Regions from separate parts of the Metabacillus elymi genome, predicted to be linked through region 1. Evidence: riboswitches for the same ligand, from Rfam matches in the RefSeq annotation. Region 1 holds a riboswitch; each other region holds the start of a gene.
The links. A riboswitch is a leader RNA that binds a small molecule or an ion and turns the genes downstream of it on or off. The one in region 1 is predicted to bind S-adenosylmethionine.
Positions count from the first base shown of each region.

Region 2: linked by a shared signal. The riboswitch ahead of mtnK (S-methyl-5-thioribose kinase) and the one ahead of HUW50_RS04850 (methionine ABC transporter ATP-binding protein) in region 1 are both predicted to bind S-adenosylmethionine.
Region 3: linked by a shared signal. The riboswitch ahead of HUW50_RS23925 (2-hydroxyacid dehydrogenase) and the one ahead of HUW50_RS04850 (methionine ABC transporter ATP-binding protein) in region 1 are both predicted to bind S-adenosylmethionine.

Region 1 is NZ_CP055263.1:988,532-992,823, reverse strand. Features, by position in the region: gene HUW50_RS04865 (thioredoxin family protein) at 1-50, shown strand, start outside; gene HUW50_RS04860 (SCP2 sterol-binding domain-containing protein) at 259-576, shown strand; gene HUW50_RS04855 (O-acetylhomoserine aminocarboxypropyltransferase/cysteine synthase family protein) at 718-2,031, shown strand; SAM riboswitch class I at 2,399-2,507, shown strand; gene HUW50_RS04850 (methionine ABC transporter ATP-binding protein) at 2,641-3,666, shown strand; gene HUW50_RS04845 (methionine ABC transporter permease) at 3,659-4,292, shown strand, end outside.
Region 2 is NZ_CP055263.1:3,935,526-3,939,817, forward strand. Features, by position in the region: gene HUW50_RS18060 (hypothetical protein) at 1-105, shown strand, start outside; gene mtnA (S-methyl-5-thioribose-1-phosphate isomerase) at 162-1,214, opposite strand; gene mtnK (S-methyl-5-thioribose kinase) at 1,379-2,572, opposite strand; SAM riboswitch class I at 2,678-2,834, opposite strand; gene HUW50_RS18075 (carbon-nitrogen family hydrolase) at 2,974-3,762, opposite strand; gene HUW50_RS18080 (pyridoxal phosphate-dependent aminotransferase) at 3,865-4,292, shown strand, end outside.
Region 3 is NZ_CP055263.1:5,185,100-5,189,391, forward strand. Features, by position in the region: gene HUW50_RS23920 (molybdopterin-containing oxidoreductase family protein) at 1-1,444, opposite strand, end outside; SAM riboswitch class I at 1,605-1,694, shown strand; gene HUW50_RS23925 (2-hydroxyacid dehydrogenase) at 1,824-2,825, shown strand; gene HUW50_RS23930 (FGGY-family carbohydrate kinase) at 2,841-4,292, shown strand, end outside.

The DNA of each region.
Region 1 (4,292 bases):
TTGGATACTTACTTGAAAAAATAAAGCAATATTCCACTATTAATGGATAGGAAGCATGACCTATGATTCATAAAACAAATAAGATAGGTAGTATAAAGATTCAGGTAAGTCTTGCTAATATGACATATTTCTTGGGAAATATTAATAATCCCACAAATAATGAATAAATAAGCAGAAACTGTCGACTTATTAATAAAGGATTCTTCCGTGATTCAATGAAGTTATTAAATAGCTTGATTGATATCGGAGGTTTTTTTTATGTATATGACAACGTTTATTTCTAATTTTAATAAAGCTCGGTTTTTAACTCCAATACTTTTGAATCAAACTCTAATAGTAGAAATAAAACCTCAGCAAGAGATTAGTCATTTTATTGAACTATCATCAAAAGGGGCTAAAACGTTACATACTCAACCTTCGAAAATTGACTTTGTCATGGAAGGAGAAGGCTATGACCTCGAACAAGTATTATTAAACACTGTAAGCTTAAAGCAATTAATTGCTTTTGGGAAAATTACGATCAAAGGGTCTTATCGTAATTTTTTAAAATTCGAGGCAATCATAAAGTTAAGTTGATAAGGGGAAATCCTTGAATCTGAAGTTTGAAATCGTTTACTATATAGGTAGACTAATAGGTATAGGAATTTGCATCTTAGAATTCAAAACCAACAGTGAAGTATTTTTTGATAAATACATCTTGTAATAGGAGGAGTTAAGATGCAAGAGAAAAATTACCGGCCTGAAACGGTCACAATTCACGGAGGGCTAAAGAAAGATTCAATGACAGGTGCCAGGTCTGTGCCTATTTATCAATCAAATGCTTACTTATTTGAGAATACTGAGCACGCAGCTAACCTCTTTGGTTTAAAAGAACCAGGATATATTTATACCCGAATTCACAATCCAACTTCAACTGTTTTTGAAGAAAGAATTGCACAGCTTGAAGGTGGCATAGGTAGCTTAGCGGTATCTAGTGGAATGGCGGCGATTACACTTTCGGTTTTAAATATTGCTGGAGCAGGTGATGAAATTGTATCTGCTTCAACATTATACGGGGGAACTTACAATCTTTTTGCAAATACTTTACCGAAATATGGAATAGATACAGTGTTTGTTGATCCGAAAAATCCTGAAAACTTCCGTTCTGCTATTTCACCTAAAACAAAAGCTATATTCGCTGAAACCATTGGAAATCCAAGTTTAGATGTACTTGATATTGAAGCTGTCGCGAATATAGCTCATGAAGCTGGGATTCCGTTAATTGTAGATAATACATTTGCTACACCTTATCTTTGCCGGCCGATTGAACATGGTGCAGATATCGTTATCCACTCAGCAACAAAATGGTTATTAGGAAATGGGACAACTCTAGGAGGAGTAATCGTTGATGGTGGGAAGTTTGATTGGAATAACCCTAAATTCCCTGGTTTTACGACCCCTGATCCGAGTTATCATGATCTAGTATATGCAGAAGCATTAGGCGAGCAGGCATTCATTATTAAAGCTAGAGTTCAATTGCTAAGAGACTTAGGTCCCGCAATTAGCCCATATAATGCATTCCAATTCACACTAGGTTTAGAAACTCTTCATGTTCGAATGAAAGAGCATGTTGCTAATGCTAGAAAGATGGTTAAGTATTTAGTGCAGCACCCTTCTGTTGAATGGGTTCTATATCCTGAACTTTCGGATCATCCTGCAAAAGATTTAGCAGCAAAATATTTACCTAATGGTGCTGGATCCGTTATCGTTTTCGGAATAAAGGGTGGACGAGAGGCAGGAGCTGCTGTTATTAATAATGTAGAACTGTGGTCACACGTTGCGAACGTAGGGGATGCAAAAAGTTTGATCATCCATCCTGCTAGTACAACCCATCAACAGTTAAATACAGAGGACTTAAAAAGATCGGGAGTAACGGAGGACTTAATTCGCTTATCGGTTGGAATAGAGCATATTCAAGATATCATCGATGATCTTGATCAAGCTATTTACAAAGCAACTGGCGTTAAGGGAACCGAAAGTGTACATATTTAAATATTGAATATAAAGGGATGACTTTCATGCAAAGTCATCCCTTTTTTACCAGGAAATTATAAAATTCGTTGAATTGTGGATAAGTGCACGACATTCAGCTCCAGCGCCTAGCCCCGACAAGCATAAGCTAATTTAGAATTGAAGGCAAAAAACGCCTTCTATTCTAAATCATCTTATGCTTGTCGGGGCTGATCAAGGCGCTTGCGCTTTTGTTCCTGGAGTTATCCTATAATAGTTTATCACTAAAATAAAATGCAATTTTTAGAAAAAAGAGAATTTGTTTGACATGATTTTTAATTGCATGATACAATCACAAACGTACTTAAGCTCACTAAAATTTAATTTAACTTTAATTATATACGTAGTTCTCTTATCAAGAGAGGTGGAGGGAAGTGCCCTATGAAGCCCGGCAACCATCAACATTTGTTGAAGTGGTGCCAATTCACACAAAGCTGTTTAGCTTTGAGAGATGAGAGAAAGGACATTTTTGTGCCTTTCTGCTCATTGCAGAAGGGTTTTTTTCTTTATCAAAATACTATATTGCAACATGAATTTTCCATAAAAGTGATAGATTGAAGTGAGGTATTCGAACTGAAAGAAGGTGACAACTTGATTACATTAAAGAATGTTAATAAAGTTTATCAAACAAAATCAGGTAATGTAACGGCTGTTAATAATGTGAATCTAAAAATTGATAAGGGTGAAATTTTCGGGATTATTGGATATAGTGGAGCGGGTAAAAGTTCACTAATCCGGTTGTTGAATGGACTAGAAAAACCAACCAGTGGTGATATTAGCGTTGCTGGTAGTCAAATAGATTCAATTGGTGGAGTGAAATTACGAAAAGCGCGTTTAGAAATAAGTATGATTTTTCAGCATTTCAATCTTTTATGGTCTCGAACAGTGAGAGAAAATATTGCTTTTCCATTAGAAATTGCAGGTGTAAAAAGAGCTGAACGTTTGAAACGAGTGGATGAGCTGATCAAGCTTGTAGGACTTGAAGGTCGTGAGAATGCATATCCCTCACAATTAAGTGGTGGGCAAAAGCAACGTGTAGGAATTGCGCGAGCATTGGCTAATAACCCTAAAGTATTATTATGTGATGAAGCTACATCAGCTTTAGATCCCCAAACAACGGATTCTATATTAGATTTGCTTGTAGATATTAATAAACGACTTGGACTTACAATTGTGCTGATTACTCATGAGATGCATGTTATACGAAAAATATGTCATCGTGTAGCTGTGATGGAAAATGGGGAGGTAGTTGAAGAAGGGGATGTACTCGACGTTTTTAAGCATCCTAAACAACCAATTACTAAGCGCTTTGTGAAACAAGTTACAGAACCAGAGGAAACGAATGAAGTAGTGGCAAATCTTTTAGAGAATTATCCAAAGGGTAAGGTTATTCAATTAACCTTTGTTGGTGAATCAGCAGAGCAACCATTGATAACAAATCTAATTAGAAAGTTTGCAATCGATGTGAATATTTTACAAGGGAAGATTTCACAAACACAAAGTGGATCATATGGAAGTCTGTTTATTCATTTAGATGGAGATGAACAAGAATTAAATCGAGCATTAGAGTTTATTTATAATCAACACATTGAGGTGGAGGTGATTGCCAATGCTTGAACAGCTTCTACCTGAAGTAGATTGGGAAAAGGTTTGGCTTGCAACAAAGGAAACAATCTATATGACAAGCTTATCGGTTGTGGCGACATTTATTTTAGGAATTATTCTAGGTTTACTGTTATTTTTAACAGCAAAGGGAAACATATGGGAAAGTAAGTATGTTAATAATCTAGTTGCAGGAATTGTTAACATATTTAGATCAATACCATTTATTATTTTAATTATTTTATTATTACCTTTTACAAAAGTACTTGTTGGAACAATACTCGGTGCAAATGCCGCATTACCAGCGTTAATAATCGGGGCAGCTCCTTTTTATGGGCGCATGGTCGAGATTGCTTTAAGGGAAATTGATAAAGGTGTCATTGAAGCTGCTAAATCTATGGGTGCTAAAACAAGCACAATTATTTGGAAGGTCCTTTTACCCGAAGCGATGCCAGCGTTAGTTTCTGGTATTACAGTTACCGCTATTGCGTTAATAGGGTATACAGCAATGGCAGGTGCTATTGGTGCTGGTGGATTAGGGAATCTAGCATTTATGGAAGGTTTTAACCGTGGGAATAATCAAGTAACATTAATAGCAACGGTTATCATATTAATTTTCGTGTTTATCATCCAAATTATTG
Region 2 (4,292 bases), 2.8 Mb from region 1:
TTTTCAAAGCTTCATATCATTTCAGAAGCTGAAAAAAAAGGGTTGTTAGAAAAAATGGAAGCATCAGGGAGCAAGTATGAGTCAAAGTATCAAAAAAAATTCTAAAAAGTAAAAACCTTAGCCCGTTAAAAATGGAGGACTAAGGTTTTTGCTTTGTCAATTTAGAGAGTAAATAATTCAGAAATTAATACTTGATAATCACCAGAAAGAATCCCTTTTTCTGTAATGATTCCTGTTATTAGTTCGGAAGGTGTGACGTCAAATGCAGGGTTAAATACTTTTACACCCTCTGGAGCAATGCGTACACCATTAACCTCAGTTACTTCTTCCGGATTACGCTCCTCAATTGGAATTTTATTACCATCTGAAATAGAAGGATCAAATGTAGATAGAGGTGCTGCTACATAAAATGGAATGTTAAAAGATTTTGCCAATAGTGCTAAATTGAATGTACCGATTTTGTTTGCCGTATCACCATTAGCTGCAATACGGTCAGCACCCACAATAATAGCTGAGATTTTTTTTGACTTAATTGTATGTGCCGCCATGTTGTCAGTAATTAATGTAACATCAACATCAGCCTGCATAAGTTCCCATGTTGTTAATCGTGCACCTTGGAAAACCGGACGGGTTTCACAAGCAAAGACACTTAATGCTTTGTTTTTTTCCTTTGCTAAATAAAATGGAGCTAAAGCTGTTCCATATTTTGCCGTTGCGATTGACCCAGCATTACAAATTGTCATAATGCGATCACCATCGTTAAAAACTGAGAGTGCGTGTTCTCCAATTAATCGACAAACCTCTTCGTCTTCTACCTGAATTTGAATTGCTTCATGTACGAGCTTTGTTTTAGCCTCATTGATGGATTTCGTTTCAACTAAACTAGTAACCAATCTGTCTAAAGCCCATACTAAATTCACAGCAGTTGGTCTTGAGCTAGCTAAATAATCTCGGTTTTGTTTAAGATTAAGCTGAAAAGCCTCAAGTGAATTAGATTGATCTTGTAAGGCTGATAATGCTAGGCCATATGCTGCAGTAATCCCAATAGCAGGAGCACCTCTTACTTTTAAGGTTTGAATTGCCTCCCAGACAGCTTCTATCGTTGTTAATTCAAGATATTCTGTTACATGCGGAATTTTTTGCTGATTTAATAGGGAGATTGATTCATCCTTCCAAATAACTGAACGAGGAATCGTAAATTTTGTTGTTGCCATGCTCAATAACTCCTTTATTTTTTACTAATTCTCTAAAAGCTAATTGCGATGATTGTTAATTTTAGATAATTCATACTATCAAGCCTAATTTGCTTATTTACTTAGTTTTAAACTCTTTAAATTGCTTTAAGGATCCAAAAGGGACAAACTATTTAGAAATAGACTTATTGATTTACAGTTTGTTTCACATAGTCTTTAAATTGAGTTGGATCTTTAATTGTTTTTTGATTTTTTATAAGTTCACTACCTATTGTAAGAGCAAGTTGTTTTATTGAAATTCTTTTTTCATATGGCTGAATTGAATCAAGGTCAGCTACATGTGCTAGACCAATTGTACGGCGGATGATTTCACAACCAGCAAAACCAACTGCTTCTTCGAAAATTTCTGATAATACATGTTCTAAATATCCGTCAACTTTCGTGAAGATCTCAAGACCATCATTTTTCCAAGCTTTCGAAAACTCTTCTACAAAAACATTCCAAGTTGTTTCGATATGTGTGAAAAGCACTTCCTGGTTTTCAACATCTCGTGAAATTGCATTTAACAGGAAATTTCCGAATACCTGGCCTACATCAAAACCGATCGGTCCGAAGTAAGCAAATTCAGGATCAATCACTTTCGTTTCCTTATCATCAGCAAAAATGCTTCCAGTATGTAAGTCACCATGGACAAGTGCTTCAGCTTTTGTAAGAAATTTCTGTTTAAGCTTAGCAACTTCTAACTTGAGAGCTTGATCTTGCCATATTTGTTCAACATCTTGCCCGAGCTCTGGTTCAAAATCATTTGTGTCGTGGTCGAAGAATGGATCTGTGAAAACAAGATCTTCAGTTATTTTGCAAAGATCAGGATTGATAAACTGTTTGACTAATGATTTTTTATAATGTTGATTAACAGCATAGTCGGATGTGTAAAATAAAGTTTTAGCTAAAAATTCTCCGATATGTTTTGAAAGCAGGAGTAAATCTTTACCTTCAATGAGTGCAGCTCGAGATATTTGAAGGCGTGATAAGTCCTCCATTATCGTAATGGCAAGCTTTTCATCGGAGTAAAAAACCTTTGGTACATACTGAGGAACAAATTCCGCTTGTTTTAATAATGCATGTGTTTCGATACGGGCACGATCTAATGTTAATGGCCAGCTTTCACCTACTACCTTTGCATATGGAAGTGCTTGTTTAATGATGATACTTTCTTCTGTTTTACTATCTTTAACTTTGAAAACGAGATTTAAGTTTCCATCTCCAATTTCATTGCAAAGTAGATTACTATTTTCTTCGAATAGTTGTAATCGTTTAGCTAGAGCGATTGCACCACTTTCAGTTAATGGTTCATATACAGATGACTTTTTAGTAGACATAATAATACCTCCAAATATTAGTAGTTTGATTGATGGAGGCTTTTCTTTAGAAAATAAGAAAAGCCCCTTTCAGTATGAAAGAGGCTTGAAGGCGTCGCTTCGCACCTCTCATCTGTCAGAAAGATCGCCTTTCTGATGGAATTAGCACCGTGCCCTATTGGAATATTCCAAGGTGAATAGAATCACCCCATTTTGCAATGGTAGTATGGTCGGTTGCTGCGGCGTCATAGGGCCAAGTCCCTCTGCCAACTCTTGATAAGAGATCAATATGGATAAACATTAAAAAATTAATGTTTACTAAATTACGTTATTTTTAGAACATTTTCGCTATTAAGAAAATGTAATGCTTGATTAGCATGTTACCAATGATTATTTGGATTTGTCAACAGTTAATATGAAAATCACTTATAATAGTCAGGAAGTCGGTCTTCAAATACAGGAATTTGCCCTCTTACTTGTTTGACTGTTTCAACATCGATTTCTGCTGAAATGAAACCAGTGTTTTCGTCAGCCTCTGCGATAATCGTACCCCAAGGATCGATTATCATGGAATGACCAGCAAATTCGTTATTAGGATCAGAGCCTGATCGATTACAAGCTACAACATAACATTGGTTTTCGATTGCACGACTTAAAAGCAATGTTCTCCAATGATTTAGTCGAGGTAAAGGCCATTCAGCTACTACAAATAGAATCTCTGCTCCTTTTGTTGTATGAGCACGAATCCATTCCGGAAAACGAATATCATAGCAAATTACACCAGCACTTTTTATTCCATTGATTTCGAATAATCCTTTTGCAGTTCCTGCAGTTAAGTAATGATGTTCATCCATTAATTTGAATAAGTGGAGTTTACTATATTCATGAACAAACTCACCTTGGTTGTTCATGATGTACATCGTGTTGGTGACATTGTCCTGCATCTTTTTAGCAACAGACCCACCGATGATGTTAACATGGTATTTTTTTGCGAGTTGGGAAAGAAATTGTTTCGTTTTTTCCCCTTTTTCATCGGCTATCACATCTAAGCGAGTAAGGTCATAGCCTGTTGTCCAAAGCTCAGGTAAAACGATGATCGCTGGATTATCCTTTTCTACTGCAACAGCTACTTTTTCCTCTACTTGCTGATAGTTGAATGCGGGATCACCGAATTTAATATCAAGTTGTATACAAGTAATGACAGGTTTCAATCAAAATCACACCTTCATTTTTAAATTTTACTTTACAAGTTGATTCTAACAATATATTATTTGTGACTAGAATTTCAAGAATTTTTTGAGAAGGTGTTAAAAATGAAAACCTTTAAACAATCACAATTATTAGAAACATTACCGAAGCAATTCTTTGCAAGTCTAGTTGAAAAGGTAAATAAAATTATTGCACAGGGTCATGATGTTATTAATCTAGGTCAAGGAAATCCAGATCAGCCTACACCTGATCATATTGTTAAAGCCATGCAAAATGCAGTGGAAAAACCACAATTCCATAAGTACTCTCCATTTCGTGGTCATACTTTCTTGAAGGAAGCGATCGCAACTTTTTATAAAAGGGAATATGGAGTTGAAATTGATCCATCGACTGAAGTATCGATTCTATTCGGTGGAAAGGCAGGACTTGTTGAGGTTCCTCAATGCTTGTTGAATCCAGGGGATGTTGTACTTGTTCCAGACCCTGGTTATCCGGATTATTGGTCAGGTGTTGAGCTTGCACGTGCCAAAAT
Region 3 (4,292 bases), 1.6 Mb from region 1:
TAAATGCTTGTTCATCGTATCCCATTGCATGAGCAAGAAGTCTGAATACCTCTGTATTAGATTTACTTTCTCCAAATGATGAAATGACAGGTTCCTGCAGATGGATATAGTTATGCCAGTAAGACGTATAAAAATCAGTATTTTCAAAAGCTGAAGTAGCAGGTAAAACAATGTCTGCAAACATAGCTGTTTCCGTTAAAAACAAGTCATGAACGACAGTGAATAAATCTTCACGAGCAAGACCCTCACGTACCTTATTAGCATCTGGAGTCACAACAGCTGGGTTGCTTCCATATATGAACAATGAGCGAATGGGCTCTTCTGTTTCAAGTAACGCTTTACCTAATTGGTTCATATTTATTGTTCGAGTTTGCTTTTTCATAAGATCTGGTCGTTGCAGCGCTTTTGTATTATGGGCTAAATAGGCAGAGTTTGATTTCAGAGCTCCCCCACCCTTCAGAGCCCACTGTCCTGTTAGTGCAGGTAAACACGCAATTGTCCTAACAATCATTCCACCATTATCATGATGCTGAAGTCCATTTCCAATTCTTATCATCGAAGGAGAGGTCTCTCCGTACATCCGAGCTAACGTATAAATGTCTTCTACAGAAACTCCTGTAATATCTGAAACCATTTGTGGATCATAGTTCTTAACATGTTCTTCTAGTTCTTCATAACCAACTGTATACTCTTTTAAAAATGATCGATTAACAAGCTTTTCTTTATATAAAACATGCATAATCCCTAATGCGAGCGCTCCATCCGTACCAGGGAGAATCGGAATAAACCAATCTGCCATTCTTCCAGTTTGATTTTTATGGACATCTATGACAACAATTTTTGCGCCATTTTTTTTAGCCCTTTGTGCGATCGTCATTTGGTGCATATTTGTACTAACAGCGTTTATTCCCCACATTATAAATAGCTTAGTTTCCGTCATTTCCTCTGGATCAGTGCCGTAACTTCCCCCCATTGTGTAGCTATAACCTTTCGAACCAGCAACTGAACAAATAGACCGGTCAAGTTGACTTGACCCTAAACGATGAAAGAAGCGGCGATCCATTCCTTCTGCATTAATATTTCCCATATTGCCGTAAAAACTGTATGGAAGAATTGATTCTGATCCTTCATTTGAGATTAGTTTTTTCCAATGATTTGTAATCGTTTCGATTGCCTCTTGCCAGCTAATTGGGTGAAATTTGCCCTCTCCCTTTTCGCCAATACGTTTCAAAGGTGTTTTAATTCTCTTTTGATCATAGATGCGTTCACCCATGTTCCGCACTTTATTGCAAATATTCCCTTTCGTAACAGGATGTTCAGGATCACCTTCGATTTTAACGATTTTTCCTTCTTTTTTGTGTATCAGTAATCCGCACTGATCTGGACAGTCAAGTGAACAAACTGAAGGCACAACACCATCTTCTATATTTATATATTCCTGCATAACTAGTATCCTTTCATGAAAAAATTGCTTTATAAATTATAACATATCGAACCAATCTTTAGAAAGTTTAGAAAATAGATTGACTTACCTATAATTTTTATTTAATATTTAATACATTGTCTAAATATATAAACAATTTAATCAATTAAATATTTTGTTATTTCTATTAAGAGAGGTGGAGGGACTGGCCCGTCGAAACCTCGGCAACATAATGTGCCAATTCCAGCAAGCATTGCTTGAAAGATAGAAAGAGCTGCCCTTATAGTTTATTGTGAGAACGATAATAAATAACCATCTCTTTCCAACATTTTGGGAAGAGATTTTTTTATTTTTTTGAATTAAAGGGTTGTTTTCAAAGCAAAAAGAGGAGATGAAGAAAATGAATGTCTTAGTAACAGCACCGTATAACGACGAAGGTCTAGTCAAATTAAAGGAACTTTTTGGCGATTGTACCTATCGCTGTTGGAAAGAGAATGGTAGAGCCTATAACGAAGCTGAGTTAATCGCTCTATTAAAAGAATCAAAGGCCGAGGGATTAATAGCTGAGTTAGATAAAGTGACTGAAAATGTATTTGCAGAAGTACCTGAATTGAAATTTGTTGGTGTGTGTCGTGGCATGCCTTCCAATGTTGATGTTGAAGCTGCAACCAAAAGAGGAATTCCGGTATTTTATACCCCCGCTCGAAATGCACAAGCAGTTGCTGAATTGTTCATTGGCAATCTCATTACTTTCTATAGACATACAATCGCCTCCTCTGAATGGTTGAAGCAGGAAAAATGGGATGGAGACTACTTGCAAGCATATTTAAAGTTCAAAGGAAATGAGATTACAGGAAAAACTATTGGAATGGTAGGATTCGGTGCCGTTGGTCAGAGAATTGCTTCTGTTCTTGAAAGTTTTCAATGCAGCATTCAATACTATGATCCATATGTTGAAAGCCAAAATCCCAACCATACTCGTGTATCCTTGGATGAGGTTTTTTCAACTAGTGATGTCGTATCTATTCACCTACCTCGTACCGAAGAAACAATCGGAATGATAGATGAACATTATTTAGGACTTATGAAGGAAGAAGCAATCTTAGTAAATACGTCAAGAGCAGTTGTCGTTAAGCGAGATGCACTTGTTCATGTCTTAAAAGAAGGTAAAATTCGTGGGGCTATTTTAGATGTATTTTATCATGAACCACCAGATAAAAGTGATTATGAAATCATCAAATTGCCAAATGTTTTAGCTACCCCCCACCTTGCTGGTGCAAGTTATGAGGTTGAGGATCATCACGTATCGATTATGAATCAAGCGTTAACGAAGTGGTATATAAAACGTACTCTTGACGTTCCGACAATCTATAATCAAAAAAGTCTAAATGTAAAGTCATAGAAAGAAGTGAATAAAGTGACATTAAAACAAGGTTATTTAGTATTTGATATTGGCACAGGAAATGCTAGAGTAGCAATTGTTGCGACTACAGGTGAGGTTATAGCTGTCGAAAGAGAGGATATTCAGTATGAAACCGAATCTCTTTATCCAGATAGTCGTTACTTTTCACCTGATTTACTTTGGAAACAACTTATTTTTTTGGCGAAAAATGTAATTACTCGTGCACCTTATATTTCAATCAAGGCTATTACCTCGACAAGTCAGCGCCAAGGGATTGTCTTACAGGACCGGGATGGAAACTCATTTATCGGCTTACCAAACATTGATAATCGTGGTCGTGAATGGGAACGCACATTGCCAGATCCAGAAATTATCTTTAAAACAACTGGTAGGTTACCTTCTGCATTGTTTTCGGCTTTAAAGCTTGTTGCCCTTAAGAACCGACAGCCTATGTTATGGGATAAAATCGATACATTTACTAGTATTAGTGACTGGATTACTTATAAATTAAGTGGTGTCTTAGTCTATGAGCCATCCCAGGCAACAGAATCACTGCTATATGATGTTCAAAAAACAGATTGGTCTGATGTGATGTGTGAACAATTTGGGATTTCTAGAAAGTTTTTACCAGAAATTAAAGCATCTGGCACAATACTTGGTGAAATAACACCAACAATCGCAAATGAGTTAGGGTTAAAGCAGGATGTTTTGATTATTGTCGGTGGCGGAGATACTCAACTCGCAATTGAAAGTACATTTGCCGAAAATCGAGATGTCGTCATTGTATCAGGTACAACCACCCCTATTTGCAAAATGACAAATGAATATCGAGTGGATCATGAAAAAAGAGCTTGGACGAATGCTTATACACAAAAAAATACATGGCTACTTGAAACGAATCCAGGGATTACCGGACTAAATTATCAAAAATTAAAAGCTATTTTCTATCCTAATGAAAGTTATCAACAAATGGAAGATGAAATGAGTAAGCTCGAGAACATTGATTGTGTATCAGCGTTAGGTATGTATCTTACTGATGAGAAGAATGCTTCAAAGAAAGGCGGATTTATTTTCAATACTCCATTAGCACATGACTTAACTCGCGCTCATTTTGTCGCTTCTGCTTTATGGGAAATTGCTTGCACAATCAGGTGGCATTATGATCAATTATGTGAAGTAAGTTCTTTCGATTTACCATATGTGTGGGCATGTGGCGGCGGTTTTCAAAGTAGAACTTTAGCAAAATTTGTAGCCAATCTCTTACAAAAAGACGTATATATTCGTCAAGGATACAGTCAAGCATCTGCTGTTGGTGCCACTGTTATTTGCAACAAGACATTAGGATTAACTGACAAACTATCAGATGAAATCAATATAATTAAGCCTGATATTCAACACAATGACGTTATGTATGAAGAGTGGAAAAAAGCACAACATTTTTTTTCTAAAATGAATGTAACCTATAAC